Regions from separate parts of the Robertmurraya mangrovi genome, predicted to be linked through region 2. Evidence: a T-box and tRNA genes for the amino acid it is inferred to sense, from the RefSeq annotation. Region 2 holds a T-box; the other regions hold tRNA genes.

Region 1 (10,686 bases), on a different contig from region 2:
TAAATTCAATATCTTCTACTACATTTTCATCTCGCTCTTTACGTTTTAAATTTGGTAGTTCTAATTCCTTAAATAAGGCTTCTTCAATTTCCATTAAGGATACCTCTGCTTCAAAGTAGTCCTCACCTGCTTGGTCTCCGGCTCCTTGACCTTTTCCTGGTCCTTTTTGACCGCTAGAACCATCCCTAGCAACAACATCTCCAACTTGGCTTTCTCCATCCCCTTGGCCAACATGTTTGTTTTTATCATAGTTATACCTAATTTTGTATTCATCCAGTGAACGAATCGGAATCTTTACCACTTCTCGACCGTTTGATAATATAATATTTTCTTCCGTGATTAAGTCAGGTAAATTATTTCGAATCGCTTCCTGAACTTTCTCTTGATGGCGCTGCTGGTCATCGTGGCCTTTGCGGTGGAGGGACCAATCTTCTCTCGAAATCACAAACTGATGGTTATTGACATCTGTCATTTTTAACCCCTCCTTAAAATTTTTTTGCACACTTTAAACTTTTGTTACATACAATATCCCGAGTGTTTAAAACACAACTGAATCGTTGATTACTCTATCCTATGCAGAAAATCAAAATAATTTACAAATAATTTTGACAATTAGACAGAAGCCTATAAATGGACAAGCCTGTTTTAAATAAGGCTTATTATAATCTTTCGTCATTCCAGAAGTTCATCATAAAATGGGAATTTGGATTGTAAGGTGCACACTCATAGCCTTGACCATGCAAGTAGTCAATGATATCAGGCAGCACGGCAGCTGTCCCTTTATTAACATGCATTAGTATGACTAATGGTTCCTTACTTCCTTTTAAAGCTTTTACCCCATTTTTTACATTTTGAAAAATCATTTGTGGATTTGAACTTTGATATTTCCAATCAAATGTGTCTAAATTCCAATCCCACATTTGAAACCCCTTCGTTACTAATCCATCTCTTAGTGAGTCCTTCATAAACGGTTTACTTCCATAAGGTACTCTAGTTAATGTAGAGTCAACACCCGTAATTTCAAGTAAAGTTTTACGTGTTTTTTCCATCTCTTTAGCTACATTTAAAGGATCTCCTAAATAAAGTTTGTCTTTATCATGCGTTACACTATGAAGGGCCGGATAATGTCCCTCATTTACTAATCTTATAACCTCATTGCTATACTTCTTCATTAATGGTTCTAACATAAAAAATGTACCTTTGGCTTGCTTTTCCTTCAATGTATCTAGGATAGGAACAATATGCTCATTAGGTCCATCGTCAAAGGTTAAATAGACGACAGGTTTCTGTTCTTCTACCTTTACTTTCTCTTTCCTTTCAGGTTTACTCACTTCTTTTTCAATCTGTATGTAATCTCTTTCCTCAATAACTTTTTTATCATTATTGTTTTTTTCTTGGGTCATGAATGTTGCTTTATATCCGAAGTAATCTGAAACAAATTGCAAAGGGAGATATATGTTTTCATCTTTGTATAAAAGTTTATTTGATAGTGTTCTTCCATCAGAAGTCTCTACTCTTTCTTCCTCCGTTGAAAATAACAACCAGTTTGAATCAATTTGTAATTTTACACTCTTTGTTTTTTGCGAAATCACTAATTCTGCATCTATAGCATCAACAAATGACCAGATTGGTATATAAGAAATATGGTCATCAACCAATTCTAAATCTTTATGGAATGAAAGCGCTTGTTTATCGTTGTTGTTATTGTTTTCTACTGCTAACGCTTCGCCATCCTTAATGATTATAAGTAGTGTAAATACAGCAAGTATAAACCAAACTAATTTTTTCAACCTACTCTCTCCTCTCAAGACTTCTACTACTATGACTATTAAAAGTGAAAGGAGAATATGATAGTTAATAGATTAAAAATTTTTTACAATACGAGAGTAATATCGTCAATCGGTTCTAGGAGCCTAGTAAAAAAAATAACCTCCACCATGTGGTGAAGGTTATTTTTGATCCTGAGCGGGATCTGGTTTTTTCTTATCTTCTAATAACTCTCTATTTGTACGTAGGTTCTCCATTTGTTTACCGAGGTCTTTCATCTCTTCGATGTTAACTGCCATTGAACTATTTTGGGGAGTATGATTCTTATCTAACTCTGCTTTTTTCATTTCTATCACCTCAATAATGTATTACCCTAGGAGAGTGACACATAAACATGTCCACTTTGGTTGAAAAATTTATAGACTAAATGGAAATTCTCTACTGGTACCTTAAAAATCTTCATAGAAGAGTGCCAGGTTTAGGTTATTTTTGCGAAAATACTAATATTTTTGCGATAACAGAAATAATCTTGCGAAAAATAAATTATTTTTGCGATAACAGAAATAATTTTGCGAAAAAACATATATTTTTGCGAACACACCTAATTACTTTTACAAAAAAGACTGACAGCTAAGCTGCCAGCCCATCTTGAGATTATCGATTTAATAAACTTCCAACATAGCGTAATAGCTCATTTGCAGAAGTTGAGTTGTATCCGTGCTCATCAATCAACCTTGCAACTACTTCATTAACTTTCTTCAACTGTTGTTCATCTGGGGTCTTCGTAGATGTAGTAATCTTCACTACATCTTTTAAATCTGCAAATAATTTCTTCTGAATGGCTTCACGTAGACGATCATGTGAATTGTAATCGAATCTCTTCCCTTTTCTAGCATAAGCAGAAATTCGAATCAAAATTTCTTCACGGAATGCTTTTTTCGCATTTTCTGAAATACCAATTTGTTCTTCGATCGAACGCATCAGTTTTTCATCCGGATTGATTTCCTCACCTGTTAATACATCTCGAAGTTTTGCTTTATTACAGAAAGCCTCAACATTATCTAGATAGTTATCCATTAATGTTTTCGCAGACTCCTCGTAAGAATATACAAATGCTTTTTGAACTTCTTTTTTCGCAAGATCATCGTATTCCTTACGAGCAAGAGAAATATAGTTTAAATAACGCTCGCGCAGCTCTGCTGTGATTGATGGATGTTGATCTAGCCCTTCTTTTAAAGACCTCAACACATCTAGTGCATTAATCGTGGACATTTCCTTGCGAATGATAGTTGAAGAAATTCGGTTTATTACGTAACGAGGATCAATTCCACTCATTCCCTCATCAGCATATTCTTTCTTCAATTCTTCCACATCAGCAGAAGTATACCCCTCTACACTTTCCCCATCATACAAGCGCATTTTCTTAATTAAGTCAATGTCCCCCTTTTTCGGCTCTTTTAGTCTTGTGAGGATCGTAAACATCGCTGCTACTTTTAACGTATGTGGAGCAATATGAACATCATAAACATCACTTTCACTAATCATTTTTTGATAGATTTTCTCTTCTTCACTTACCTTTAAGTTATATGGAATCGGCATAACAATGATACGTGAATGTAATGCTTCATTCTTTTTATTTGAAATAAAAGAACGATATTCCGTTTCGTTTGTATGAGCAACGATTAGCTCATCTGCCGAGATTAATGCAAATCTACCCGCTTTAAAGTTTCCTTCTTGTGTTAGTGATAATAAATGCCATAAGAATTTTTCATCACATTTTAACATTTCCTGGAATTCCATCATTCCACGATTTGCTTTATTTAATTCTCCGTCAAAACGATAAGCACGTGGATCTGATTCAGAACCATACTCTGCAATGGTGGAGAAATCAATACTACCTGTTAAGTCAGCAATATCTTGTGACTTCGGATCAGATGGACTAAATGTTCCAATCCCAGTCCTTTTATCTTCAGACAGGAAGATTCTTTCGATAACTACATCTTCAATTCGTCCATGATATTCTTTTTCAAGACGCATCGTATTTAGAGGAGATAAATTACCTTCGATTCGAATGCCATATTCATCGAAGAAGTCTTTTCTTAAATGGTGAGGAATTAAGTGCAATGGATCTTCATGCATCGGGCAACCTTTTATTGCATAAATAGCACCTTTATCACTATGTGAATATGCTTCTAACCCACGCTTTAACATCGTAACTAATGTCGATTTACCACCACTTACAGGCCCCATTAACAGAAGAATTCTTTTTCTAACATCCAGCCTTTTAGCTGCTGGGTGAAAATATTCTTCCACTAATCTTTCTAACGCTTCATCTAGTCCATAGAGTTGGTTACTAAAAAATTCGTATCTCTTCTTTCCACCGTCTCTTTCAACACCCGCATCTTTAATCATATTATAAATTCGTGAATGTGCTGATTGTGCAACCTCTGGTCTTTCCTTAATAATATCCAAATACTCGCGAAAAGTACCTTCCCATTTTAACTTCTCTTCCTCATATCTGTGCATCTCAATCTTTTTTAAAATATCCATAAGGACCTCCCCTGTAGCTTTGTCAGAGACGATTAATATAATCTATGCGCTTGGGCAAGTGAACATGCAGAAACAAAGGTTGCCCGGTTTGTCCTTTTTTTCAAACTTCTTAAAAAGCAAACTTTATTACTACATAGAAATAATGACTTTGCTTTCAGGGAAGAGACTCTCATAATAAATTGGAATTAATTAAAAATATTATTGTAAAAAATTATCCACACTTTTCATTCACACATTTAAATTAATAGGCTATAATAAGTTTATATGCATTAAAACTGGGACTACTTTATTAAAAGGGAGGCTACATATAGATGGGTACACTTTTAATTGTTGGTGTTATGGTTGCATTCTTAGCTGCTATCTTTACTGCAGGTTACAACGATAAGCCAGGTATGAATAAATAATTAAATGATAAAAAAGCTGCTGATACACTCAGCAGCTTTTTTGTATATTTAGGATGTTAACTTAAATGTAAGAAATCCTGTTGTCTTAATGCCTCATATATTAGTATAGCGGCAGTATTAGAAAGATTTAGAGATCGAACATTTTCAGTCATAGGAATTCTTAGAGCACGATCTATATTTTTTTCTCTAACCTCAACTGGAAGCCCCGTTGTCTCTTTTCCAAAAATAAAAAAATAATCTTTATTTTTGTCACTATAGTCAAAAGTTGAATAAGTTTTTTGTCCAAACTTTGTTAGATAGAAGAATTCCCCACCTGCATTTTTTTCATAAAACTCATCTAAGGAATCATAGTAACTAATGTTCACATGTTCCCAATAATCTAATCCTGCTCTTTTTAACATTTTATCATCTGTAGAAAATCCAAGTGGTCTAATTAAGTGCAAGCTAGTATCCGTTCCAGCGCAAGTACGAGCGATATTCCCTGTATTTGACGGAATCTCTGGTTGATATAAAACTACATGTACTGCCATGTTTTCACCTCAAAAAACTAATATCTCTGGCTATTATACCACTATTAACTCTATATTACTGAATCTATGTCACTCCCTCCAGTTCTACGTAGATCCCTTCACCCCTGTTGTTGAGTCTAAAATGTGAAAGAATTTGTATTTAATGTTAGGAGTATAAGCTGTTGAGTCTTCATATGCCCAATACCTCATTCGACTATTGGTAGTATGTGCATTAACTAGTGGCATTCCGTCAGCGTCCTTCGCAGTTACAATGGTAGTATGATCAAACCGTCCATCCCCTTGAAAATCATAGCAAATAATATCACCTAATTTGAGCTCCTTTGGGCTACTTACTTCCTTCCCTTTAAGACCTTGTTTAGAGTTTGGTAAAAACCATCTTAGAGAGTGTGCCACCGTCCACGTATAAGCCCAATTATCACGTCTCATCCACCAACCACTACTTCTATTCGGATACCCAATCATGGGAGCTCCACCCGCATGAATACACTGTGAAATATAATTGGTACAGTCAACCTCAAATTTTCTAAAAGCAGGGTTATAGCTATTCCACCATTGCTCTGCATATCTGACTGCTTTTAAACGATCATACATATATGAGGTTCTCTCACTCGTATCTTCTATAAATTCCTCTTCAGTTGCTTCATTTGTTCCATCTAATTCATATACATTAATTTCTTCATCATCAACCAATACACCTTTGTAAAACTCTGCTATTCTTTCTTCAACTTCTTCCTCTATATAAATATTTCCTTTATGGTTTATTAAGTATTGAAAATGAACATGATAAAAAACCTTCTCAACATCTGAGTCATTTAGTTTATTCTTGATTTTTCCTAATGCTTTAGCTTTTACAATTTCTCCACTTCTATTTGATAAGCATTCCTTTTTCTTTTCCATTTTCAAGCAAACAGGATTTTGATCTCTATTTAAGGCCACACACTGCTGTACCCTTTTTTCTAGATGTTCTTGTAATTGTTTCCTCACTTCAGAGTCACTCCTTTCCATTCATACATATGAAAGGGAACTCAAGAATAAATCAAAAAAGAGAGCTTTTTAGCTCTCTTTTTTCATAAAAAAGTTTAAACCTTTATTTATTTCTTCAATCACATCTTCATCCAACTCGTTTATTTGAGCTTTTTGTAAAGCATTCATGGCTTCCTCTCCACCAATCTTTCCAAGAGCCCATGCCGCTGTTCCCCTTATCACTGGTCTAGTGTCATTTTTCATAACGGTGATCAAATCTCCTACGGCTGTTTCATCTTTGAAATGTGCAAGCGCAAGTATCGCGTTCCTCTGGATAGGTTTCTTTCCTCTCCAAGAGCCCGAAACATGTCCGTACTTTTCTTTAAACTCCCGATTACTGATATGAAGAAGCGGTTTTAGTAATGGTTTTGCGATTTCAGGGTTAGGCTCCATTTCTTCATGGATATGAAAGTCCTTCCCTTTATTTTCTGGGCAGACCGTTTGGCACGTATCACAACCATATAATCGGTTCCCTATTTTCTCTCTAAATTGATCAGGAAGAAACCCTTTTGTTTGTGTTAAAAAAGCAATGCATCGATTAGAATCTAATTGTCCTCCCTGAACTAAAGCTCCTGTAGGACAAGCATCTACACACTTATTACAGTCTCCACATTGGTTCTCGATGGGCTTGTCTGAATGAAATGGAATATTTGTTATCATCTCACCTAAATATACATATGAACCAAACTCAGGTGTGATAATCGCACAGTTCTTTCCACACCATCCAATCCCTGCTCTTTCAGCAACAGCCCGATCAACTAACTCTCCTGTATCCACCATTGATTTAAATTTTGCCTCAGGAACTTTGCTAAGAATATAATTCTCTAACTTTTTTAAGCGGTCTCTTAATACAACATGATAGTCTGTTCCCCAAGAAGCTCTACAAAAAATTCCTCTTCTCTCTCCTTTTTTACTTTCCACCCTTATTTTCATTTTAGATGGGTAGGCAAGAGCTATGGAAATAATAGAGCGCGGCTCGTCCATTAATAAGGCTGGGTTAACTCTCTTCTCAATATCAGGCTCTTCAAAACCCGATTGATAATCAAGTTCTCGTTGCTGCAATAGCCTATTTTTCATTTCATCAAAAGTGGATGCTGTAGTGAAACCAATCTTATCAATCCCAATTGTTTTACTGTAAGCAATAATATCCTTTTTGAGCTCTTTTACATTCATATTAGTTCCCCCCTTTACCGTTTGGTTATATATAAAGTCAATCTATTAAATTTAGAAAACACTGCTTAATATGATAAACTATTTTCAAGACTTTTTGGAGGTGGAATGCTTGGAAATTCAGTTATCTACACAATTATGTTCACTTATACCTGATTTTAAAATAGGTACTATTCAATATAAACATATTGATGTTGGACCTTCCCCACAAATGTTAAAAGGAAGACTTCAACTGTTTCAGGAATCTTTATTTTTCGAACTGGAAGATAAAAGTGTAACCGATTTAGACGGTATAAAGGAATGGAGAACTATTTTTAAAACGATTGGTAAAGATCCAAACCGTTACCGTCATTCAGCTGAAGCCCTATATAGAAGAGTTAAGAAACAAAACTATTTGCAATCGGTAAATAGCGCTATAGATTTGAACAACTTTTTTTCATTAGAATATGAAATCCCACTGGGAATATATGACCTTGAAAAAATGGATGGAAATGTGGAAATAAAGATTGGTGAAGAACTTGAGGAGTACACAGGTTTAAACGGCAGACAAAACTCATTACATAACCTTATCGTTTCTTCTGATAAGAACGGAGCATTTGGAAGTCCTTTTGTCGACTCTGTAAGAACAGCTGTAACAGAAAGCACTAAAAACGCTATACATGTCGTATATTTAAGACCCTCTATGAACAAAGAAAGTGCCAGTAAGATGGTGGAATCTTTAATGAATATGTTTATTCAAATTCATGGTGGGGAAGCACATTATGAAATCAGGGGATGTTAATAAAAACATCTCTTTTCTTTCTTTATTTCTCTCAATAACACATAGGTCTAATATAGAAGCGCTTTTTTCACCTTTAATAAGTTCATTTGTTGTTAGTTTAAGCTTGTTACAAGCCTAGTTACAAACCTAGTTCCAGATAAGATCATGAAAAAAGCATAAATAAAAAACGCAATACCTCGTTCTTTCTGAAACGAAACACTGCGTTAATACCTATGTATGGAGCGGGTGATGGGAATCGAACCCACGACATCAGCTTGGAAGGCTGAGGTTTTACCATTAAACTACACCCGCAAAATAAAAATTGAATACCGGTGGTCGGGGTCGAACCGACACTCTCGAAAGAACACGATTTTGAGTCGTGCGCGTCTGCCAATTCCGCCACACCGGCTAATTAAGCTATTTTGTTTTATAATGGTGCCGAGGACCGGAATCGAACCGGTACGGTAGTCACCTACCGCAGGATTTTAAGTCCTGTGCGTCTGCCAGTTCCGCCACCCCGGCTAATCTAGCTTAATTCAAAATTATGGAGGCGGCAACCGGATTCGAACCGGTGGTAAAGGTTTTGCAGACCTCTGCCTTACCACTTGGCTATGCCGCCATAATCGTTGGAGCGGAAGACGGGATTCGAACCCGCGACCCCCACCTTGGCAAGGTGGTGTTCTACCACTGAACTACTTCCGCATAAATGGCTGGGCTAGCTGGATTCGAACCAACGCATGTCGCAGTCAAAGTGCGATGCCTTACCGCTTGGCTATAGCCCATTTATATGGGGCGACTGATGGGAATCGAACCCACGAATGTCGGAACCACAATCCGATGCGTTAACCACTTCGCCACAATCGCCATAATATTAAATTGGCAGGGGTAGTAGGAATCGAACCCACACCAAAGGTTTTGGAGACCTTCGTTCTACCTTTAAACTATACCCCTATAATGGTGGAGGGGGACGGATTCGAACCGCCGAACCCTAAGGAGCGGATTTACAGTCCGCCGCGTTTAGCCACTTCGCTACCCCTCCGGATAATTTATTATATTCATTCATGCTAGTAACATGACATATTTATAAATTAACAATGCCGGCGATAGGAGTCGAACCCACGACCTACTGATTACAAGTCAGTTGCTCTACCAACTGAGCTACACCGGCATAATATTATTTTAATTTGATAGTGTATATTTACAAAGTTAGTTATCGTCATCCTGACCTCAGAAAGTTAAATCTAGAAGCTTATCGGTCAGTATGCTGATGATAAATCGAGAAGCATATTCGTACGTGCTCTACCAACTGAGCTACACCGGCATAATAAAATCCCAGTATACATACTACACTGAGCAAACAATTAAAATGGTGGCTCAGGACGGAATCGAACCGCCGACACAAGGATTTTCAGTCCTTTGCTCTACCAACTGAGCTACTGAGCCATAAGTGGCGGTCCCGACGGGAATCGAACCCGCGATCTCCTGCGTGACAGGCAAGCATGTTAACCGCTACACCACGGGACCACTTAAAGATGGATTATTGCGGGGACAGGATTTGAACCTGCGACCTTCGGGTTATGAGCCCGACGAGCTACCAGACTGCTCCACCCCGCGATAATAATATAATGTTTCATAGGTTATAAGGAAGATTCTTTTTACTTCACTACGTTTCGTAAAAAAATTAAGGAAAACTCTTTTTGCTTCACTACGTTTCGCAAAAAAGTTTTGGTGGAGGATGACGGGATCGAACCGCCGACCCCCTGCTTGTAAGGCAGGTGCTCTCCCAGCTGAGCTAATCCTCCGAATATGGTTGTTTCTTTTACTACAGTATGTTCCGTAAAAGATTAAAGGAAGTTTCTTTTTACTCCACTACGTTCCGTAAAAAAAACTTGGTGACCCATACGGGATTCGAACCCGTGTTACCGCCGTGAAAGGGCGGTGTCTTAACCGCTTGACCAATGGGCCATATTATAAAACATAATGGCGGAGAGCAAGGGATTTGAACCCTTGAGACAGGTTTTGCCCGCCTACACGATTTCCAATCGTGCTCCTTCGGCCACTCGGACAGCTCTCCTAATGGCTCCGCAGGTAGGACTCGAACCTACGACCGTTCGGTTAACAGCCGAATGCTCTACCACTGAGCTACTGCGGAATAATATGGTAAGTTTCCTCAACCTTGTCTAGCTAAGCCGAATGTCCTCATCTCAGCAAGCTTATCCAAGTAGCGGCTCGATGAGTACAACTCGTAGCATAATCTAGGAGATATGCTCGTTGCTCTACCACTGAGCTACTGCGGAATAGTAATAAAAATTACAGCCTGGCGTTGTCCTACTCTCACAAGGGGACAGCCCCTAACTACCATCGGCGCTGAGAAGCTTAACTTCCGTGTTCGGTATGGGAACGGGTGTGACCTTCTCGCCATCAACACCAGACTATTAAAGACATATTTTATTATATCTTTATTTTAAAATTTTTCAAGAGG
Region 2 (10,686 bases):
ACGTGTTAGCTTACAATGACTTAGTGCAAAGTCCGAGCCGCGGCAAATGGACAACAACACACAAGAAAGTAAAAATTTCATCTTAACACACGACTGCTTTTACACTGTGTTTAGATGAAAGGATAAACCAGTAATAAGACAACGCATTAAATATTAATAACCTAATAAATAGACACAATAAAACCTAGATAATCATTGTATTATCTAGGTTTTTTCGGTTTACTTTTGTAGTAACAGAATTGGTTTAGTTCACTTCATAATCCATTAACATTTGAACTTCTTCTTCTGTTAGCTCTCTATATTCTCCCAGTTCAAGAGTTTCATCTAAAGCTAGAGGTCCCATAGTTAACCTTTTTAAATAAATCACTTTTTTGCCAACCGCTTCAAACATTCTCTTCACTTGATGGAACTTACCTTCTGTAATGGTCAACTCAATATCCGATGTGATACCTGATTTTAAAATTTTTAATTCCCCAGGTTTCGTTTCGTAGCCATCATCCAATGTAACTCCCTCTTTAAAAGCCATTACATCGTCCTCTGTCACTTCGCTGTTAATAACAGCAAAGTAAGTTTTCGGAACATGTTTTTTAGGTGAAAGCAATCGATGGGACAACTGGCCATCATTTGTGATTAGCAGTAGCCCCTCTGTATCCTTATCTAGACGCCCAACAGGAAAAGGATTGAATACGCTATCCTCTATCTCAAGTAAATCAATAACTGTTTCATCACGTGTATCTTCAGTTGCAGAAATAACACCAGGCGGCTTATTCATCATTAAATAAATAAACTCCTTATACTCAATCACTTCTCCGTTTAAAGTAACCGTATCATTTTCTGTATCAACATGATGCTTCGGATCCTTAATGACCGTTTCATTGACCTTTACCACACCGTTTTTTAGTAGCGATTTTACTTCCTTCCTACTACCAAAACCTAAATTTGCTAGCATCTTATCTATTCTCATCATATTTCCTCCAAATGATTTAGTCTCCCCATAGGACGAGGAGACTTTAAATGGCTTTAACTATCCGGGAATTAAACTTTTAATCTTAATTTCTTCATGACTTTTTCAATCCTTTGACCGAAAAGGAAGTACATTAATTTTGTTTTAAGACCTAAGTAGAAGTAAACCCCTGCACCCACTACTGCACAGATTCCGATGATCACTAATGATTCGAATGTACTTGCAGGAGATAGGAAAAGTAATAAAACTTTATACGTAACCGCAGCAGCTATAAACATTAAGACTGTAAAAATAATAATTAACAAACTTCTTCTAATCACTAAACGGAATTTATATTTTGAGAAATTCTTAATTACTAATAAGTTAATCAAAATAGCCGATCCGTATCCTAAAGCTGTTGCAAAAATAGCCCCGTTCGTTTCAAATAACTTTATAAAAGGGATGTTTAAAGTGAGCTTCACTAAAATTCCAACAAGTAAACTCAAAATGGTAAATCGTTGTTCATCCAAGCCTTGTAAAATCGCCGCAGTTACAGAGTAAAGAGCAAATAACATAGCAACAGGTGCATACACTCTTAAAACCTCACTACCTAATAGATCATGCTCGTAAAAGACCGTATAAACCGGCTCAGATAATAAAGCTAAACCAACCGCAGATGGTAAAGTTAAAAATAATAGAACTTGAAACGTTTGATTTAACTGTCGATTCAAACTAATCTGATCCTGTTCCATAAAGGCCTTCGTAATACTTGGTACCAGTGTTAAAGAGAAGGCTGTTGCTAATGAAACCGGGATGATTACGAGCTTGTGGGTTTGGACATTTAATATAGATAACGCATCTTTTGCTACTTCAGTAAGTCCTATCTCCGCCATCGCCCTCTGAAAAGTTAAAAGGTCTATCATTTGAAAAAGCGGATTTGCAATTCCAATTAAGACGAATGGTATTGAATAAATCAATATCTCTTTGTACATATCTTTTAAAGATATATCTAGAGTTCCCTTATCTTTTTCAAGTAGTTCATCAAGGTAAGGTTTTCGTTTATACCAATACCAAAATAAGACTCCTAAACTCCCTAATCCACCAATAAACGCTGCAAAAGTGGCAACACTCACAGCTGTAGCAAGGCTTCCTTTCATTATATTTAAAACAACAAAAGCTCCTGCTAATAAAAATATAATTCTAACTAGCTGTTCAACAACTTGGGAAACAGCTGAAGGTCCCATCGATTGATGCCCTTGGAAAAATCCTCTGATTAAACTCATAAAAGGGATGATTATTAATGCAAAACTAACTGCCCTTATTACCACAATTATATCCTGTGGATTAGAGGTTGTATCATTTGACGGGATTACTATGTCCGCAAGTATCGGTGCTGAGAAATAGAGCATTGCAAATGAACTTATCCCTGTAATTGTCATTACAACAAGTCCAGATTTAAAGAGTTTACGCCCTATTGCGTATTCCTCAATGGTATTATATTTAGCAATAAATTTTGAGACTGCCAAGGGTATACCTGCTGTGGCGATCGAAATGAATATTGTATATGGTACGTACGAGTAGTTATATAATAAGGTCCCCTCTTTACCAACTATTTGGTAAAAAGGAATAATATAAAATAACCCCAATACCTTCGAAATCATCGTTCCTAAAGTTAAAATAAAAGTTCCTCTTAATAGCTTTGATGACATATAATCCCTCACTAGTGAAAAAAATCAATTCAGGAAACTATCTATATAATATCCTTATTATTATGTTCTTCGACACGCATAATAAGGCTCTTTTCGTAAAGTTAGTTGCTTTATTTATACACCTGAGTTGATTGGAGCGGAAGGCACTAGACTCCTGGGGGATTAGCGTTTCAGGCGAGACCCCGCAGAAGCGTAAGCGACGAGGAGGCTCGGCGAACGCCCCCCGGAAAGCAAGTGCCTGGAGCGGAAATCAACGGACTAACTTAATGAAACCATCCTAAATCAACGATCAATGCGAAAAGAGACTTAAATAAAAACTTATGTAAGACAAAAAATCACTAATAATTAGTTTACACCTCTCTTTCAGGAAGTGCTAGTTTGAATTAAAGATGTAATGTATTCTTTTCATCTTATTTGAGAATGTTCTATAATATTAAACATGTATTTATGTAATTCGGAAGAAGTTGGTGAATTTATTGAAATATGACGTTATTGTAATTGGTGGCGGTCCATCTGGGCTTATGGCTTCCATTGCAGCAGGAGAACAAGGTGCGAAAGTACTTCTAATCGATAAAGGTGACAAACTAGGGAGAAAGCTAGCCATCTCCGGCGGTGGAAGATGTAATGTAACGAATCGACTACCTGTTGATGAAATTATTAAACATATTCCTGGAAATGGCCGATTTTTATACAGTGCTTTTTCTATCTTTAGTAACGAAGACATTATCCTCTTCTTTGAAAATTTAGGCATAAAGCTTAAAGAAGAGGATCACGGACGAATGTTTCCTGTTACCGATAAAGCCCAGTCGGTAGTGGATGCTTTAATTTCTAAGCTAAAAGAACTCAAGGTTGATATTAAAACAAATACACCGGTTGCAGATATAGTATATGATGACCAGCAAGCAGTCGCTGTTCAGTTAAAAGATGGTGAAAGATATGATACCGGTTCTGTTGTATTAGCGGTTGGAGGAAAATCCGTCCCCCACACCGGCTCAACAGGTGACGGGTATGCTTGGGCTGAAGAAGCGGGTCATACCATCACAGAATTGTTTCCAACTGAAGTACCTATCACTTCAAACGAACCATTTATTAAAGAAAAGACATTACAAGGGCTATCTCTAAGAGACATTGGGTTAAGTGTACTTAATCCTAAGGGTAAGCCTCTTATCACGCACCGTATGGACATGATTTTTACCCATTTCGGGATAAGCGGCCCAGCCGTATTACGCTGCAGTCAGTATGTGGTGAAGGCTATGAAAAAATGGAATTTAAAAGAGGTTGTCATGAGTATTGACGCACTTCCTGACACAAAAGAAGAACCTCTGTTTCAAGAAGTCATTAAAATGATGAAAGAGGACCCGAAAAAAAGTGTAAAAAATATTTTAAAAGGGTTTATGCCTGAACGTTATTTATTATTTCTTTTAGAGAAAAGCGATATAGACCCTTCCGCACAAGGTGGAACGGTTTCTAATGATAAAATTAGAGAATTCGTGAAAAGCTGTAAACAGTTTCAATTTGGAGTTCATGGGACACTCTCTATAGAAAAAGCCTTTGTTACAGGTGGTGGAGTTTCGGTTAAAGAAATTGAGCCACAAACAATGGGATCCAAACTAATGAATGGGCTTTACTTCTGTGGAGAAATTTTAGATATCCACGGCTATACAGGTGGCTACAATATTACTTCCGCTCTAGTTACAGGAAGATTAGCTGGGACAAATGCAGCACAGTTTTCATTAGGTAAATAATAATGGCTGGTTCTATTTTTAGGACCAGCTTTTTTGAACTCTTTATGAGCGATAGATGATCATGGCTGAATAACAATAAACTTGTTCGTCAATGTCCTCTTGAAGTGCTGCAACATGATACTTAATATCAACAATCTTCGCTTCTTCTAGTTTTTGAAGAAACTTATTCATCTCCAACTCCAAATCCTTCTCATGCTCCTGGTCGAATAACTTAACTTGTATCATACTCTCTCTCCCGCTATCTTTTTCCACCATTGTTACCATTTTCAGAAAAATTTAAAACAAAAGGGTCAGACCCCCTTTAGTTAACTAAAGGGGGTCTGACCCCAATACCATTATTTCGTTTCACCTGACCAGTCAAGCATACCGCCTAACATATTACGTACTTTATAGCCTTGGTCCTGTAAGTAGTAGCAAACATTTTCACTTCTGCGTCCAGAGCGACAAATGAAGATGTATTCTTTGTCTTTGTCGAAGTAATCTAGGTTTGCTGGAATCTCGCCCATTTTAATGTGCTTTGCACCAGGAATCATCCCAAATTCTACTTCCTCATCTTCCCTTACATCGACTAATTCAAGGTTTTCTCCTTTTTTTAACTTCTCTTGAAGTTCTTCTGTAGTAATTATTTCAATACTCATAAAAAGTCGTCCTTCCTAAAATAAATTAGTTAGCAACTATATTAACAAGCTTGCCTGGAACTGCGATTACTTTTCGAACGGTTTTCCCATCGATTTGTTCTTTTACTGCATCATCGCCCATGGCAATTTGCTCTAATGTTTCTTTGTTTGCATCTGTTGGAACAAGTAATTTTGCTTTTACTTTACCGTTAATTTGAACAACGATTTCAACTTCATCGTCCACTAGCTTTGCTTCATCAAATGCTGGCCATGTATGATAAGAGATTGTTTCTGTATGGCCAAGTTTTTCCCAAAGCTCTTCAGCAATATGTGGAGCCACTGGTGCTAATAATTTTACAAAGCCTTCTACAAAATCCTTAGGTAGAACCGTTGCTTTATAAGCATCATTGATGAACACCATTAATTGAGAAATCGCAGTATTGAAGCGTAATCCTTCATAGTCCTCTGTTACTTTCTTCACTGTTTGATGGTAAACCTTTTCTAAAGTCGTATCAGTGCTATCCTGAACTTTAGCACTTAAAGTTCCATCTTCTTCAATTAATAGACGCCATACACGGTCTAAGAAGCGGCGTGCACCATCAAGACCTTTTGTTGACCATGCAATTGAAGCCTCAAGTGGTCCCATGAACATTTCGTATAAACGAAGGGTATCTGCTCCGTGGCTGCTAACAATCTCATCTGGATTGACAACATTCCCTTTAGATTTACTCATTTTTTCGTTGTTTTCACCTAAGATCATTCCTTGGTTGAATAACTTTTGGAACGGCTCTTTTGTAGTAACAACTCCGATATCATAAAGGAATTTGTGCCAGAAGCGAGCATATAGTAAGTGAAGAACTGCATGCTCTGCCCCACCGATATAAATATCAACTGGTAACCATTGTTTTAATTTTTCCGGATCAGCTAATGCTTCACTGTTTTTCGGATCAATATAACGTAAGTAGTACCAGCAGCTACCGGCCCACTGCGGCATAGTATTTGTTTCACGACGACCTTTTTTACCAGTTACAGGGTCGACTACGTTTACCCAATCTTCAATATTAGCTAATGGAGATTCTCCAGTTCCAGAAGGACGAATAGCTGTTGTCTTTGGAAGTAATAACGGAAGTTCCTTTTCATCGACTGCTGTCATGGTGCCATCTTCCCAATGAATCACTGGAATGGGCTCTCCCCAATAACGTTGGCGGCTGAATAACCAGTCGCGTAGACGGTAAGTGACTTTCTTCGTCCCAATGCCTTTTTCCTCTAACCAAGCAATGCTCTTTTGAATCGCATCTTCTTTATTTAAACCATTTAAGAAGTCAGAGTTCACATGTTCCCCGTCACCTGTATAAGCTTCTTTTGTTACATCTCCACCAGCAACTACTTCTTTAATCGTTAAGTTAAACTTTTGAGCAAATTCGTAGTCACGCTCATCATGTCCTGGTACTGCCATGATTGCACCTGTACCATAGCTAACAAGTACGTAATCAGCAATCCAGATTGGCATTTTTTCACCGTTTACAGGATTAATCGCATAAGCACCTGTGAAAACACCCGTTTTATCTTTAGCTAAATCTGTACGCTCAAGGTCACTTTTACTCTTAACCTGATCTAAGTATGCATCAACCGCTTCACGTTGGTCAGCAGTTGTAATTTTACTAACTAATGAATGCTCAGGAGCTAATACAGCGTATGTTGCACCGAATAAAGTATCAGGTCTCGTTGTGAAAACTGTAAATGTTTCATCATGACCATCAATATTGAAAGTCACTTCAGCACCTTCAGAACGGCCAATCCAGTTACGTTGCATGTCTTTTAAGCTTTCTGGCCAGTCTAATTCTTCTAAATCCTCTAATAAACGGTCTGCATAAGCTGTAATTTTTAACATCCATTGTTTCATTGGACGGCGCTCAACTGGATGCCCACCGCGCTCACTTTTCCCATCTATTACTTCTTCATTGGATAAAACGGTTCCTAGTGCTGGACACCAGTTAACAGCTACTTCATCAATGTAAGCTAAGCCTTTTTCAAAAAGTTGTAAGAAAATCCATTGAGTCCATTTATAATACTCTGGATCCGTTGTATTTACTTCACGATCCCAGTCATATGAGAATCCTAATGCTTTAATTTGACGACGGAATGTCTCAATGTTTTGTGCTGTGAATTCTGCTGGGTCATTTCCTGTATCTAGCGCGTATTGCTCCGCTGGTAAACCGAATGCATCCCAGCCCATTGGATGAAGGACATTATATCCTTGAGCACGCTTCATTCTTGAGATAATGTCTGTCGCTGTATATCCTTCTGGATGCCCTACGTGAAGACCTGCGCCAGATGGATAAGGAAACATATCTAACGCATAAAATTTGCGTTTTCCTTTTTCTTCGCTCGTTTTGAACGTTTTGTTGTTATCCCAATAATGTTGCCACTTTTTTTCGATATCTTGATGATTGAAGCTCATCTTTTTTTCCTCCTAAAAATCGTTTATAAATATAAAAAACCCCTCGCCCCAAAAAAGGGACGAGAGGATTATGTATGAATCTCCCGCGGTACCACCCACATTAGTGACTAAGTCACCCACTTCATTACACCTTAACGCGGCAAACGGCAAGCATTACTGTTACTTCACACTTGCAACTCAGGAGGCGAGTTCATGATAGGCCTGATTGACTTTCACCAACCGTCAACTCTCTAAAACAGGCTTTAAACCACTACTATTCCTCTTCATAGTCATTAATTATAGGGTTAGGCTTTTCGTATTCAAAAAGCTTTTTAAATTATATCGTTTATTGTATTAAATTTCTCTTACAGATGCAAGTCAATGAAGAGATACTGGCTATTTTATGAGAAAAATTTGTTTTGGTGCCCCTAAAAAAGGTAGTTGATATAAGACTGGTGTACTCTCTCCAGGTTTAGTCCCGAGAAATTTAACTATCCATTGGTAACCTTGTAAGTTTATCCGCGCTTATTCTTATATATCCGCGAAAATTTTAATATATCCGCGCTTTTTTTCATATATCCGCGAAAATTTTAATATTTCCGCGCTTTTTTCCATATATCCGCGAAAATTAACATTTATCCCGGGTTCATCCAAATATATCCGCGAACCGCCCTAAATCTCAACAAGAAAAAAAGGCTCCCCAATTGGGAGCCACCTCTCGGAATTTATTGAATCGTATATCCGCCATCTATGACAACAGCCTGACCTGTTACACCTTTAGCAGCATCACTTGCTAAGAAGATCGCATAATCAGCGATTTCTTCAACAGTTAAAAGTCTCTTTTGCGGTACTAATGGATAAATCACTTCTTCTAACACTTTTTCCAATGGTACATTTCTCGTTTTGGATAGATCAGCTAATTGATTACGCACGAGTGGAGTGTCCACATAACCTGGGCAAATGGCATTAACGGTAATTCCGAATGGTGCACTTTCTAAAGCAGCAACTTTCGTTAAACCGATAACACCATGTTTGGCACTATTGTATGCAGCCTTTCCAGCAAAGCCTACTAATCCATTGATGGATGCCATGTTGATAATTCTGCCAGCTCTTTGCTCCTTCATAATGGGTAGTACATGCTTGATCGCAACAAACGGAGCCGTTAACATGACTTTAAGCATGAACTCAAATTTTTCAGTTGGAAAATCTTCAATATAGGAAACGTGTTGCAGCCCTGCGTTGTTGATTAGGATATCCAGCGTACCATAATGATTTACGGCTTCAGAGATTACCTGTTTCATATCTTCTTCAGATGTCACATCACATTTTAATCCTAATGCATTATATCCCTCTTGTTTAATTTTTTCAGCTGCCTCCACAACGAGGTCTTCTTGTATATCTGTCAAAACTACCTTCGCTTTTTGGGAAGCAAATCTTTTTCCAATTTCATAACCGATCCCTTGAGCAGCACCAGTTATCAAAACAACCTTATTTTCAACCATGATGAACTCCTTTCTCTAAATACCTAAGCCAAATGAGAATAATAGAATCGCAATAGCTACACCGATTAATGGAACAATAACCGTTACAGCTCCAACCGCTCCATATGCGTCTTGGTGGGATTCACCACAAATAGCACGAACGGTTGTAACGACATATCCGTTATGCGGAAGGGAATCTAATGCACCAGAAGATATAGCCACAACCCTGTGAAGTGCCTCTGTATTGACTCCCATGTCTACGTAATGAGGGGCAATTAAAGGTAAAGCAATTGCCTGACCGCCGGAAGCTGAACCTGTCATACCTGCAATGACACTAACGGCAATGGCCCCACCAATTAATGGAGAACCAGGAATACTCGTCATAAAATCTACTGCCACATTGAAGGCAGGTACGGCTTTTGCAACGCCACCAAAACCAACAACAGCTGCCGTATTACCAATCGCAATTAAGGCACCAAGTGTCCCTTCAGAAACAGCATTCCAGAAATTTTTAAAATATTTACGGTTTAATAGATAAGTAGCAATGACCCCACCTAATAAAGCAATAATAAGGGCGGATTGTTTTAGTGAATCATGGAATACAAACGAAATAACAAGAACAACTAGCAATGGAACAATTCCTAATAACGGATTTGGCAATGCACGCTCTTCACTAACAGGATCCGATTCTCTTGAAATAAACGTTTCCCCTTTAGCAACCGCTTTTGTAATCATACGCTTTAACCACCAGTAGCCGAAAATCATCATAAACACAGCTACAATTAAACTTACTTCCCATCCAGCGTATGGTGTTGTATCTAAGTATTGAATAGGAATCCAGTTTTGGATTTCCGGTGAACCTGCAGAAGTCATCGTAAAAGTAACTGAACCAAATGCTAAGGCAGCTGGTATAAACCTTCTTGGTAAATTAGCTTGTTTAAATAAGCTTAGCGCCATTGGATACACCGAGAAAGCAACAACGAATAAACTTACCCCACCATATGTTAAAACAGCACAAGCGATTACAATCGCTAAGACTGCATATTTCATCCCAAGCTTATTAACAATTAGCTTGGATACACTATCTGCTGCTCCACTATCTTCCATTACTTTTCCAAAAATGGCCCCTAGTAAGAACATTAAATACCAAGCAGTAACAAATCCCGAAAAACCAGTCATATAGTTTCCAACTAGATTCGCTTCACCCTCACCCACTAACTGAGGAAATAATGGCATTCCATTTAAAACTGCTACAAATAAAGCTGAAAGCGGTCCTGCTACTAGTAAATTCATTCCACGCATCGTTAAAAATATTAATAAGGCCAAACCACCAACGAGACCAATCATACTAAGCATTTCTTTTCCCCCTTGCTTTTTAAAATAAATTCGATTAATTGAAACCGTTTACAATTTTTTTAAAAAAATTAAATTACCCTGTGAAGTCTGACTCTCCTTTCCACCCCTTAAATGGATTCATTTATATAATGCAAAAAGCGTGCCAACTTTCTGATATTGATTCCTGTTATATTTTTTGAATTTTTCGTGAATATTTTTTCCGGATATTCGGAAAGACTCTTTAAGATTTTATTAATAATAGAATAAGCTTAGCTTGTCCTCCCCACCTGAACCCTTCGCATGACCACATCAAAGATTTAAACAGAAAAAAGTCCAGAATTCCGGACAGATTTCCGAAGTTCTGGACATCTACTGATTGAGTCAAAACTAAAAAGATTTAATCCAATTGGTACTTT
Region 3 (10,686 bases), on a different contig from region 2:
CTTATCAAAATTATTTATTAGGTGAATTGGCAGCCTCTCAGCTTCAAGGTTATATAGAGAATCATATTTCTGTAGATTTATTTAAACCAGAAGTCGGACAATATTTGATAGAAAACTATTTTCAATATGGGGCTGTCTATGATTGGAACGAGAAAATTAAACAGGCAACAGGAGAAAACTTAAATCCTGCATACTTTGTTAAGCAGTTTTTAAAGTGTAAGGGGGATTTGTCGAAAAAACGATATATCTGAATTTTCGATGATATCTTACTAAAAATCGATGATATCTTACCGGAAAACGATGATAAATACTCCAGAATCGATGATATTTTACCGGAAATCGATGATAGGTACTCCAGAATCAATAGATATTACCGGAAATTGATGATAGGTACTCCAGAATCGATGATATCTTTACCGGAAAACGATGATAAATACTCCAGAATCGATAGTATTTGCTGAAATCGATGATATTTATCCCTAATCAATGCGATTTTTCTAGTCGAAATATATTGTTGTAGTATATTTCCGTAGTCAAAGATATATATAGATATGCGAGAGAATAAGAGGGCGGAAAGGGGTATAAAAATGAATTTTCGTTTGGAAGAAGCTATTGAAATTCTAGAACGTACACCTCAGACATTGGAGCTTTTTATAACTGGCTTATCTAAAGGGTGGTTGACTACGAATGAGGGTGAAGGAACTTGGAATGTAACGGAAGTCATTGATCACCTGATTGAGGGCGAAAAGCATAATTGGATCCCGAGGTTAGAGTTAATTTTACAGGAGGGTGAAAAGAGACCCTTTCCCGTATTTGATCGAAACTCTCATCTAAATGAGAAATCTGAAAGTTCAATGGATCAGAAGTTACTCGAGTTTAAAATGATTCGAATTCAAAATGTTGCTAAATTAAAATCTCTACTAGAAACAGAAGATTATCTTGAATTAAAAGGGCAACACCCAGCTTTCGGGGTAGTAAAGGTGAGGGAATTAATCTCCACATGGGCCGTTCATGATTTGACTCATATGGCTCAAATTGTAAGGGTGATGGCGGAGAGGTATAGAACAGATGTTGGTCCGTGGGTAGAGTATTTAGGAGTTTTAAGAAGGAAATAAGGAATATTTGAAAGTTTATGGTCGTCTCTTAAATTATATTTTTCATCCTTTAGGAGGTTTATGATGCAGAAGACTATTAGTATTTTAGAAAAACAACTAGAGGAAACGCTTATTACACTTGAGCAAAAAAATAATTTTGAACTAGCCTTAAATAGTTACAGAGAAATAGAAAATGAACTTCTTTCGCTGATTGAAAGTAATACAGATGATGTTAAAGATATTTCTAGGGTATTAGCACAAGTATACTTAAGACAAGCAGGAATGCTTAGGCAACTAGGACATATGGAAGAAGCAAATAAAGTTCATCTGAAAGAACTGGATTATGCAAAACTCTCAGAAAATTCAATTGCCCATGCTCAAAGTTTATTTTCTTCGGCAATCCATCTTTTATCTAATCGACAAATGGAAGAGGGACTATCAATATTAGAGGAAGCTAAGAGCGCTTTTGAAAAAGGAGAGACGGATGACCATAAGCAAGGGGTAGGATGGTATTGGATTATCCTTGCCGACTTAGGGAATAAAAAGTTAATTAATGTCTCTAGTGCTGAAATTGTTGATTTTTGTAATAAAGCACTTGAGATTCTAGTCCCTCTTAACAATAAACCTGGTGTATCAAGAGCTTACGAGGCAAGGGCGGCTGCTGGTAAACTGTAAGATAAATGAAGCTGGGATAAAAAATATCGTTTATAGGAAGCGAACAAGGAAGTGTCTTACATGTTAAAAAATGAACTTATAGAGAAGTTACATATCAAATATCCCATTATTCAAGCCCCAATGGCAGGTGGAGTAACCACTTCACAACTAGTAGCCGAGGTTTCAAAAGCGGGCGGGCTAGGTATGATTGGAGCGGGTTACATGACCCCTAGCAAATTAAGAGAACAAATTAGAGAAATTAAGCTGCTAACCTCCAATCCGTTTGGAGTCAATCTATTTGTTCCAAGCGAATTCGATTTTACCGAAGAAGAGGTTCAGTATGCTAGCCAAAAAATGCAGCCTATTCATGATGATTTTCAAATTCAACTGTCATTTGATTTTCCTACTGAAACCCAACTTTTCGAAACGTTCAGCGAACAAATTCAAGTTGTCATAGAAGAACAGGTGCCAATCTGCTCTTTTACCTTTGGTGTTCCTAAAGAGGATGTGATTCTTAAGCTAAAACATCAGAACATTATCCTAATGGGGACTGCTACGACTGTTCGAGAAGCTTTGGATAATGAAGATAGAGGAATGGACATCGTTATCGTTCAAGGGAGTGAGGCCGGGGGACATCGAGGAAATTATTTGGGTGGTGTTCAAGAAAGTTTAATTGGTCTAATGTCGCTCATTCCACAAGTTGTAGATAGTGTAAGCATTCCTGTTATAGCAGCTGGGGGAATTATGGATGGGAGAGGTGTAATGGCTTCTCTTTGTCTAGGGGCAAAAGGAGTTCAAATGGGTACCGCGTTTTTAACCTGTGTTGAAAGTGGTGCTAATGCTGTTCATAAAGAAGCAATTTTTCATGCTAGTGAAGATGAGATCGTGTTAACTCGTGCCTTTTCAGGTAAATCGGCAAGGGGGATAAAAAATCAATTTATTTCGGATATGCAAAAACATGAATCAAATCTTCCAGTATTTCCTGTACAAAACACACTGACACAAAAAATGAGGTCAGCTTCAACAGCACAAAGCAATCCAGCATACATGTCACTCTGGTCCGGGCAAAGTCCAAGATTAGCGAAGGTCCAAACAGTGGAAGCGTTGATGCACAATATAATGGAAGAAGTAAATAAAATTAGAAGTAGGACATTACTTTAATAGAAGTGGTGTGTTTTTTATCGAATAGTAGAGACAAACATACCGTTGAATTCATTATAATGAAGTGACATCTTTGGGTGACTTGGATGAAGGCCCATTCATATAAATTGAAGTACATTCTTTTCCCATAGGCATATGATATTTTCGTAAGGCCTTTTTCCAATTTTTATAAGTGGAAAGTTTTAAGATAGGCTCTTATTAAAAATCTGTGGAGGGAAAAAGATGTATTTTATGCCCAATATGTATTCATATCCTTATTACGCTAGTGGTATCACTCCGACAACTGATTTAAGTATGTTGAGATATTCTCAAGAAGATTACCACCAAGCTGCTGAGTCGTTGCTTGGAGCTATAAAAAGAGAGGCTTCAGCAATGGAACTTCATAGAGAGTTAGCTCATTTTGCTCCAAATCAAGAGCATAAAAGTGAAATTCTACATTCAATAGAAAAGAAGCAAGCTCATTTGATGCAGTTCACGAATCTCTATATTCAATTAACTGGATCTCATCCGATGTATCAAATCGAGAAAACTCCTTTCCAAAGTTACAGAGACGGATTACAAAAAGCATATAATAAGGAAGTTGAAAGCTACGGCGAATATCATAAAAACTATTTACTGCATCAACAGCCTCAGCTTCAAAATGTATTTTTGAGAGCGTTAACGGATGAACATGAAAGTGCCACAAGGTTTGGTTATTTAAATGAGTCCATGTCAAGTCGTGCTACCGATTTCGGTAAACAACCCTTTGTCGTTAATATAGAGGAGGCAACAAAGCAAAATAATACATTCCGTACAGCTATATGGACAGGAACCCACTTGCAATTAACATTAATGAGTATTAATGTTGGCGAGGACATAGGTTTAGAAATACATCCGAATCTTGATCAATTTTTACGTGTAGAACAAGGGCAGGGCATGGTTTTAATGGGTGATCGAAAAGAACAACTTAATTTCCAACAAAAAGTATCTGATGGTTACGCCATTATCATACCTGCAGGGAAATGGCACAATTTAATTAATACAGGAAAAGAACCACTAAAGCTGTACTCCATTTATGCACCACCACAACATCCATTTGGAACCGTCCACGAAACGAAAGCAATTGCTATGGCTGCTGAAGAGGAACATAACCATTAATAATAGAAGTAAAATGTTAGGATGAGAAAATCTCGTCCTTTTTTTAAATTTAAATAGTCTTGTGAAAATGAATGAAATGATGGATAATTCTCAGAAACAAGATTAGAACCACTAATGAGGTGAAAGTATGGATGTATTTCTCCAAAGACCGTTTCATGAAGAACAATCTTTTAGAGACATTATTAGAGGGAAGAAGAGTTTAGTTGTTTTCCTTAGGCACCCTGGCTGACCGGTTTGTCGTGAAATGCTTACGCAGTTGCGTGAGAGATATAGCGAATTAACATCTACAGGATTTCAAGTTATCGTTATTACTCCTTCTATTGGTTCCTATTTAGAGCAGTTTGAACAAGCTTTTGGCCCATTCCCATTTCCGGTTTATGGCGACGTTAAACGAGAGCTATATAGGAGTATGGGGCATAGGACAATGAAAAAATGGAAGTTACTTTCTAAGGCTTTAAAGGCATTTTTGATGCAAGGGTCTAAAACTTTCTTTCCAGAACATCTAGAACAGAAAAAGCTTGTCCAAAAGGCAATGAAAACCCATGATGTATATATACAAGGGGGAACATGGGTGTTTGATGAAAAAGGAAACACCCTCTGGAATCATATAGATACAGCTCCTGAAGACCATGCATCAATAGATAGGATACTTTCCGTATTAAATAAATTCTAAAAAAGCAGTGAGAGGCCGTTTTCCGGATCTCACTGCTTTATAAAGGGAAAAATAAATCATGCGATAGATTTATTTTAAGAAAGTACTTGGCATTACAACAGCAACAACTTCCCCACGGGCACATAGCGTATCATTGGCATATACCTCAGTATGTATTTTCCATCTCTTTGGATGTATTTCTTCAATCGTACCAATTGCTTTCAGTGGAACATCTTGTGGGGTAGGCTTTAAAAAGTCAACGTTAAGTGAAGCTGTTACAAACCTAGGCAGTTCAGTTCCGTCTCCAATTTCATGTCCATTCTTACGATGTAGAGCAAGTGCGGCAGAACCTGTCCCGTGACAATCTATAATTGAAGCAATCATTCCTCCGTAAATAAATCCTGGTATACCCATATACTTTTTCTCTGGGGTATAAATCGTAACTGTATTTTCCCCTTGCCAACCTGTACGAAGATGATGACCATCTTCATTCAAACGACCACATCCATAACACCAAGCAAAATCATCTGGATAAAAATCTTGAATCGCTTTAACCACTGTTTCCTCCATTACTTCTCCCCCTAATAAAATCATTGAAAATTTAAAATTTTTCGTCTTTATTGTAACATATTCTGTTCAAACGGTAACTAGTGGTTGCTGTTTAAACTTGGTTTATTATGAGATTTTTAATTTAATTTAGTGTAAAAATCCACCAGTATTGATTTATTTAAATTATATTGACTTCTTTGAGCTCTACTAGTAAGATAATAACTCTCGCAGGAAATGAGTTGCGAGACTGAAATTAGTCTTGACACAAACAACTAGATTTGATAGTATTTATAACTGTTGCTGTGAAGTAATTTAGTAATAGAAACTTTTTTTGGAGGATTAGCTCAGCTGGGAGAGCACCTGCCTTACAAGCAGGGGGTCGGCGGTTCGATCCCGTCATCCTCCACCAAAACTTTTTTGCGGAATGTTAGTGGAGCAAAAAGAATTTTCCTTATTTTCTTAATTTCCACGTAACGTAGTGAAGTAAAAAAGTTACTTCTTTAAATTATTGAGAGCCATTAGCTCAGTCGGTAGAGCATCTGACTTTTAATCAGAGGGTCGGAGGTTCGAGTCCTCCATGGCTCACCAAATCTTTTTGCGTAAGCAAAAAAGATTCCCTTATTATATTTTTGCTATAGCAAAAAGAAGTTTCCTTAATTTTTGCGATATCAAAAGAAGTATCCTTATTATTGTTCTTTTCGATAGCAAAAGAAGTATCATATTTTATTGCGGGTGTGGCGGAATTGGCAGACGCACTAGACTTAGGATCTAGCGCCGCAAGGCGTGGGGGTTCGACTCCCTTCACCCGCACCATAATATTTTATCTTATGACTAGAAAATTAATATAATGCGGAAGTAGTTCAGTGGTAGAACACCACCTTGCCAAGGTGGGGGTCGCGGGTTCGAATCCCGTCTTCCGCTCCAAATGAAAGTGCCGGGGTGGCGGAACTGGCAGACGCACAGGACTTAAAATCCTGCGGTAGGTGACTACCGTACCGGTTCGATTCCGGTCCTCGGCACCAAGTTTTTTCAATAATGATAAATAAAAAGTATTGCGCCCGTAGCTCAATTGGATAGAGCGTCTGACTACGGATCAGAAGGTTATGGGTTCGACTCCTTTCGGGCGCGCCATTATTATCAAGCAGTTACAACTAGATATCGGGGAGTAGCTCAGCTTGGTAGAGCACTTGGTTTGGGACCAAGGGGTCGCAGGTTCGAATCCTGTCTTCCCGACCATTGAATCAACTTAAGGGGACTCAAATCAGCGTAGTGGAGTGAAAAAGGAAGATTCCCTTAATTTTATTCTTAACGTAGTGGTGAAAAGAGAATTTACCTTAATATATCTTGGCGGTGTAGCTCAGCTGGCTAGAGCGTACGGTTCATACCCGTGAGGTCGTGGGTTCGACTCCCTCCGCCGCTACCATATTATTTTTTGGAGGTATACCCAAGTCCGGCTGAAGGGATCGGTCTTGAAAACCGACAGGCGGGTCAAACCGCGCGGGGGTTCGAATCCCTCTACCTCCTCCATTTATTTATGAAAATTGAATAGTATTTTAATATACGGCTCAGTAGCTCAGTTGGTAGAGCACGTTGAATAAGCTGCTTGAAGATGCATCCAGCGTACCGATTTGAATGACTTCAATGTTTTTTCATCCTCGTAAATCGGGACGAAGGACGGAGCTAAAATATGGTTGAATAGTGATTAAATATACGGCTCAGTAGCTCAGTTGGTAGAGCACGATGAATAAGCTGCTTGAAGATGCATCCAGCGTACCGATTTAAATGACTTCATTGTTTTTTTCATCCTCGTAAATCGGGACGAAGGACGAAGTAAAAATAGGTTGAATAGCGTTTTTGAATACGGCTCAGTAGCTCAGTTGGTAGAGCACGATGAATAAGCTGCTTGAAGATGCATCCAGCGTACCGATTTGAATGACTTCAATGTTTTTTCATCCTCGTAAATCGGGACGAAGGACGGAGCTAAAATATGTTGAATAGTGATTAAATATACGGCTCAGTAGCTCAGTTGGTAGAGCAAAGGACTGAAAATCCTTGTGTCGGCGGTTCGATTCCGTCCTGAGCCACCATGTATTACGGCGATTGTGGCGAAGTGGTTAACGCATCGGATTGTGGTTCCGACATTCGTGGGTTCGATTCCCATCAGTCGCCCCATATTTCTTTTTTTATTGGGCTATAGCCAAGCGGTAAGGCATCGCACTTTGACTGCGACATGCGTTGGTTCGAATCCAGCTAGCCCAGCCATTTATTTATTTGCGGGTGTAGTTTAATGGTAAAACCTCAGCCTTCCAAGCTGATGTCGTGAGTTCGATTCTCATCACCCGCTCCAATTGGGGCCTATAGCTCAGCTGGTTAGAGCGCACGCCTGATAAGCGTGAGGTCGATGGTTCGAGTCCATTTAGGCCCACCATTAATTAGTTGTATAATTACTAATTAATTGATTATACTATTTTTGTATTAATTATTCCCCAGTAGCTCAGTGGTAGAGCAACGAGCATTACTTCACTGAATTAACTACGAGTTGTACCCATCGAGCTTCTTCTTGTAGTACATTCTGAGATGGGGACATTCGGCATAGCTTGATTAACTTTAGGGAATTATATTAACTATTCCGCAGTAGCTCAGTGGTAGAGCATTCGGCTGTTAACCGAACGGTCGTAGGTTCGAGTCCTACCTGCGGAGCCATACATATTAAATCAAGACACTAACTGAAAATAGTTAGTGTCTTTTTTGCGAATGGTTGAATCTAAAGTTGTTTGTTTCTTCAATATTTTGTAGTATTTAAGTAAAGAAATGTGAAAGGAATCATCTATGCTTACAACTCAACACTTGCTCTTTAACTTCTCTATGTTGATTGGGATTTTGTTTGTCTATCACTTGTGGTCCGATCGTTTTGGAAGGAAAACCTCTAAAATTATATGGTTTCACGTTTTATTTGGAGCACTTGTTGTATGTTTTATTTTTAGTTTACCAGTGAATCATGAATTCAGGTTTGATTTACGCGTAATACCTGTAATAGTTTCAGGGTTGTATTTTAATATGGGATGGATTTTCGTTGGTCTGACGATGTTATTACGAGCTGCATTTGGCATTGATGGTGGGTTTTACGTTACTGCTGTAGTCTATTTTCTTTTAGGACTAGCTATGCATGTTTTGCATCCTTGGTTTATCCAACAGCATTCGTCTAGAAAAATAATGGTTGCTATTATGTTAACATTAAGTACTCATGTTGGTTCTCTAGCAGGTATTTATCTGTACGATCCAGTTAGTGAAATGAGCGTATGGCTACCATTTTTATTGGTACCACTTATGGGTATAAGTATTTTTGTATATATGTTAGAGTACATCACTCATACCGACCAGTTAAGAGAACAAGTTATCCAAGCGAGAAAAATGGATGCGATGGAACATTTAGGTGCGGCTATATCACATGAAATTAGAAACCCTTTAACCTCTGCCAAAGGATTTTTACAACTAGTCCAAGAAAAAAAGGAGCTATCCGAGGAAACGAGGGGGTATCTCAAAATAGCTTCAGAAGAATTAAATCAGGCTGAAAAAGTCATTCAGGATTATTTAACATTTGCGAAGCCTTCTTTGGAAGAAGTAGTGGAGCTAGATGTTTATGCAGAACTGCGGTATGTCATAAATACCGTACTTCCATTGGCGAATCGCCATTCGGTGAATATTAAAAAAGACTTTTTTCCTGTTCCAGCCATCCAGGGGGATCGTGCAAAATTTCGGCAGTGCTTGTTTAATGTGATTAAGAATAGTATCGAAGCAATGCCAAGTGGAGGTACGCTCTTACTGACAACGATGTCCACTGAAAAAAGTACCTTAATTATTGTACAGGACAATGGAATGGGAATGACAAAGGAGCAGATTGCACGTATTGGAGAACCTTATTACTCGACAAAAGAAGGAAATGGAACTGGTTTAGGTCTTATGGTTGTTAGGAGCATTTTAAAAGCAATGAAAGGTCAGTTGGAGATTTCAAGTGAAGTAGGAATTGGAACGAAGATGACTCTTTTATTTCCATCCTGTCAACAACGAAAGAAGAGTGTAGTACATGATGAAATTACAAGGGAAGGGTAGCTTATGGAGTGCGAAAAAGAGCTAACCTTTTTCTTGTATTAGGACGGTTTCCAAGTTTCCAGTAATTCAGTTAGTTCTTCTATATCTTGAGTGTGAAAGATGATATCATTGTCGTCAAAAACACAATATACGGGTATAGTGTCAAAAGGCATCTCTGGATAATATCTCTGTAGTTCTAATGGATAAGAGGTTCCTTCTAAATGAGCTAAAATAGGATTCTGACCTATTTTTTCAAATACTTTGTCCATCTGTTCTTGGTCGTTAGTTATTATTAATACTGATAGTCGTTCTGGATCTTGAGATAACCAATGTACATAACGAGATCCAAAAGAAGATAGATGCTCTATCATTTCGTTAGAATCATTTGTACGGTAGGCTTCAGATTTTTGGTCAAACAGAAAATAGGCAGGTAGTTTAGTAAGATTTAGCTCTGGATATTGTTGCTGAAGGTTTTCTAAGTCCCCACTAATGGTTTCAATTCCTGTTAGATGGTAAGCAATATGAGGGGGCAGGTAGATCTCATCACCCATCATGACTAGTGTATATTTTTCAGGAATGGAATTTAACCATTGTTGATAGGACCATTTTTTCTCCATTTGTATGGGAATAATATAAGAAGCTTTTCTTTTCTTATCCCATTCTGCTTCCACAATAAAAGTCATATTTCCCGGATATGTAGGTAGTTTCATCGTTTTTTCTTCTGTTTCAGTAGGTAAATAAGAACGCTGGAAGGCTCCTTCCTCTAGGACCCTTATCTTATAGGAAGTTGGATGTTTCTCTTCTGGGAACGTTACAACCAAGTCTTCAAAAGGCTCTACAAGAGTCCTTTTTGGCTGTGTGGTGTCTATTTTCGCTTGATATTTGTTCCCGTTTTCCCATGTATACGATTCGTACAGGGTAGGAATGGTTTGACTCCCAACTATTACATTTGGTAGGGGAGGTTTTTCCTCGCGTTTAAGTTTTTGTTGATCCATAAGCACCATAATAACCAAGAGTACGGCTCCTGCAATGGCCCATATATATTTCTTTTTCATATAATCACCTCATAAAGAATAGACCATTTTCTAAAGGTTTTGTTGCCCCTCAACAGGCATTATTCTATTTGTTAAAAGAGAAAAAATTTCTTTAACTATTAACAATAATTATTGTGAAAACAGCTTAATATTTAAACCTAATTCTCTCTAATTTTACCATGCTAAATAGAAATAATAGAAGAATTATTGTTGAAAAATGTATGTTTCTAAATGATAGAGTCAATATCATTACTTTTTAAAAGGGTTATTGAGAAATGTCTCGAATGTAAATATAGTGATGTTTTTTATGCTAGGA

The links. A T-box is a leader RNA that pairs with one kind of tRNA and senses whether it is charged. The one in region 2 lies ahead of leuS (leucine--tRNA ligase), so its partner is inferred to be a tRNA-Leu.
Region 1: it has a tRNA-Leu gene. The T-box ahead of leuS (leucine--tRNA ligase) is inferred to sense a tRNA for this amino acid. The anticodon was not compared.
Region 3: it has a tRNA-Leu gene. The T-box ahead of leuS (leucine--tRNA ligase) is inferred to sense a tRNA for this amino acid. The anticodon was not compared.

The regions. Positions count from the first base shown of each region.
Region 1 covers NZ_JAXOFX010000026.1:137-10,822, reverse strand. Annotated here, with positions in the region: gene yhbH (sporulation protein YhbH) at 1-472, opposite strand, end outside; gene SM124_RS22485 (polysaccharide deacetylase family protein) at 660-1,790, opposite strand; gene SM124_RS22480 (hypothetical protein) at 1,950-2,114, opposite strand; gene SM124_RS22475 (PrkA family serine protein kinase) at 2,422-4,317, opposite strand; gene trmL (tRNA (uridine(34)/cytosine(34)/5-carboxymethylaminomethyluridine(34)-2'-O)-methyltransferase TrmL) at 4,778-5,251, opposite strand; gene SM124_RS22465 (amidase domain-containing protein) at 5,336-6,235, opposite strand; gene queG (tRNA epoxyqueuosine(34) reductase QueG) at 6,305-7,447, opposite strand; gene SM124_RS22455 (B3/B4 domain-containing protein) at 7,557-8,225, shown strand; tRNA gene SM124_RS22450 (tRNA-Gly) at 8,443-8,516, opposite strand; tRNA gene SM124_RS22445 (tRNA-Leu) at 8,532-8,613, opposite strand; tRNA gene SM124_RS22440 (tRNA-Leu) at 8,638-8,726, opposite strand; tRNA gene SM124_RS22435 (tRNA-Cys) at 8,750-8,823, opposite strand; tRNA gene SM124_RS22430 (tRNA-Gly) at 8,832-8,906, opposite strand; tRNA gene SM124_RS22425 (tRNA-Gln) at 8,912-8,986, opposite strand; tRNA gene SM124_RS22420 (tRNA-His) at 8,993-9,068, opposite strand; tRNA gene SM124_RS22415 (tRNA-Trp) at 9,082-9,155, opposite strand; tRNA gene SM124_RS22410 (tRNA-Tyr) at 9,160-9,243, opposite strand; tRNA gene SM124_RS22405 (tRNA-Thr) at 9,300-9,372, opposite strand; tRNA gene SM124_RS22400 (tRNA-Phe) at 9,572-9,647, opposite strand; tRNA gene SM124_RS22395 (tRNA-Asp) at 9,653-9,728, opposite strand; tRNA gene SM124_RS22390 (tRNA-Met) at 9,745-9,818, opposite strand; tRNA gene SM124_RS22385 (tRNA-Val) at 9,931-10,006, opposite strand; tRNA gene SM124_RS22380 (tRNA-Glu) at 10,095-10,169, opposite strand; tRNA gene SM124_RS22375 (tRNA-Ser) at 10,186-10,278, opposite strand; tRNA gene SM124_RS22370 (tRNA-Asn) at 10,282-10,356, opposite strand; rRNA gene rrf (5S ribosomal RNA) at 10,520-10,636, opposite strand.
Region 2 covers NZ_JAXOFX010000007.1:136,969-147,654, forward strand. Annotated here, with positions in the region: gene SM124_RS12530 (DeoR family transcriptional regulator) at 1-86, shown strand, start outside; gene SM124_RS12535 (pseudouridine synthase) at 245-964, opposite strand; gene SM124_RS12540 (putative polysaccharide biosynthesis protein) at 1,036-2,652, opposite strand; gene SM124_RS12545 (BaiN/RdsA family NAD(P)/FAD-dependent oxidoreductase) at 3,129-4,397, shown strand; gene SM124_RS12550 (sporulation protein Cse60) at 4,440-4,622, opposite strand; gene SM124_RS12555 (rhodanese-like domain-containing protein) at 4,733-5,035, opposite strand; gene leuS (leucine--tRNA ligase) at 5,061-7,475, opposite strand; T-box leader at 7,528-7,751, opposite strand; gene SM124_RS12565 (3-hydroxybutyrate dehydrogenase) at 8,180-8,956, opposite strand; gene SM124_RS12570 (GntP family permease) at 8,972-10,291, opposite strand; gene SM124_RS12575 (sigma-54 interaction domain-containing protein) at 10,668-10,686, opposite strand, start outside.
Region 3 covers NZ_JAXOFX010000009.1:98,560-109,245, reverse strand. Annotated here, with positions in the region: gene SM124_RS14470 (gluzincin family metallopeptidase) at 1-251, shown strand, start outside; gene SM124_RS14465 (DinB family protein) at 588-1,115, shown strand; gene SM124_RS14460 (hypothetical protein) at 1,179-1,769, shown strand; gene SM124_RS14455 (NAD(P)H-dependent flavin oxidoreductase) at 1,830-2,909, shown strand; gene SM124_RS14450 (cupin domain-containing protein) at 3,132-4,046, shown strand; partial or broken gene SM124_RS14445 (peroxiredoxin-like family protein) at 4,288-4,719, shown strand; gene SM124_RS14440 (PaaI family thioesterase) at 4,789-5,268, opposite strand; tRNA gene SM124_RS14435 (tRNA-Val) at 5,581-5,656, shown strand; tRNA gene SM124_RS14430 (tRNA-Lys) at 5,760-5,835, shown strand; tRNA gene SM124_RS14425 (tRNA-Leu) at 5,976-6,060, shown strand; tRNA gene SM124_RS14420 (tRNA-Gly) at 6,097-6,171, shown strand; tRNA gene SM124_RS14415 (tRNA-Leu) at 6,181-6,269, shown strand; tRNA gene SM124_RS14410 (tRNA-Arg) at 6,302-6,378, shown strand; tRNA gene SM124_RS14405 (tRNA-Pro) at 6,407-6,483, shown strand; tRNA gene SM124_RS14400 (tRNA-Met) at 6,594-6,670, shown strand; tRNA gene SM124_RS14395 (tRNA-Ser) at 6,682-6,774, shown strand; tRNA gene SM124_RS14390 (tRNA-Phe) at 7,259-7,334, shown strand; tRNA gene SM124_RS14385 (tRNA-His) at 7,344-7,419, shown strand; tRNA gene SM124_RS14380 (tRNA-Gln) at 7,435-7,509, shown strand; tRNA gene SM124_RS14375 (tRNA-Gly) at 7,521-7,594, shown strand; tRNA gene SM124_RS14370 (tRNA-Ile) at 7,599-7,675, shown strand; tRNA gene SM124_RS14365 (tRNA-Asn) at 7,876-7,950, shown strand; gene SM124_RS14360 (ATP-binding protein) at 8,077-9,357, shown strand; gene SM124_RS14355 (hypothetical protein) at 9,396-10,391, opposite strand.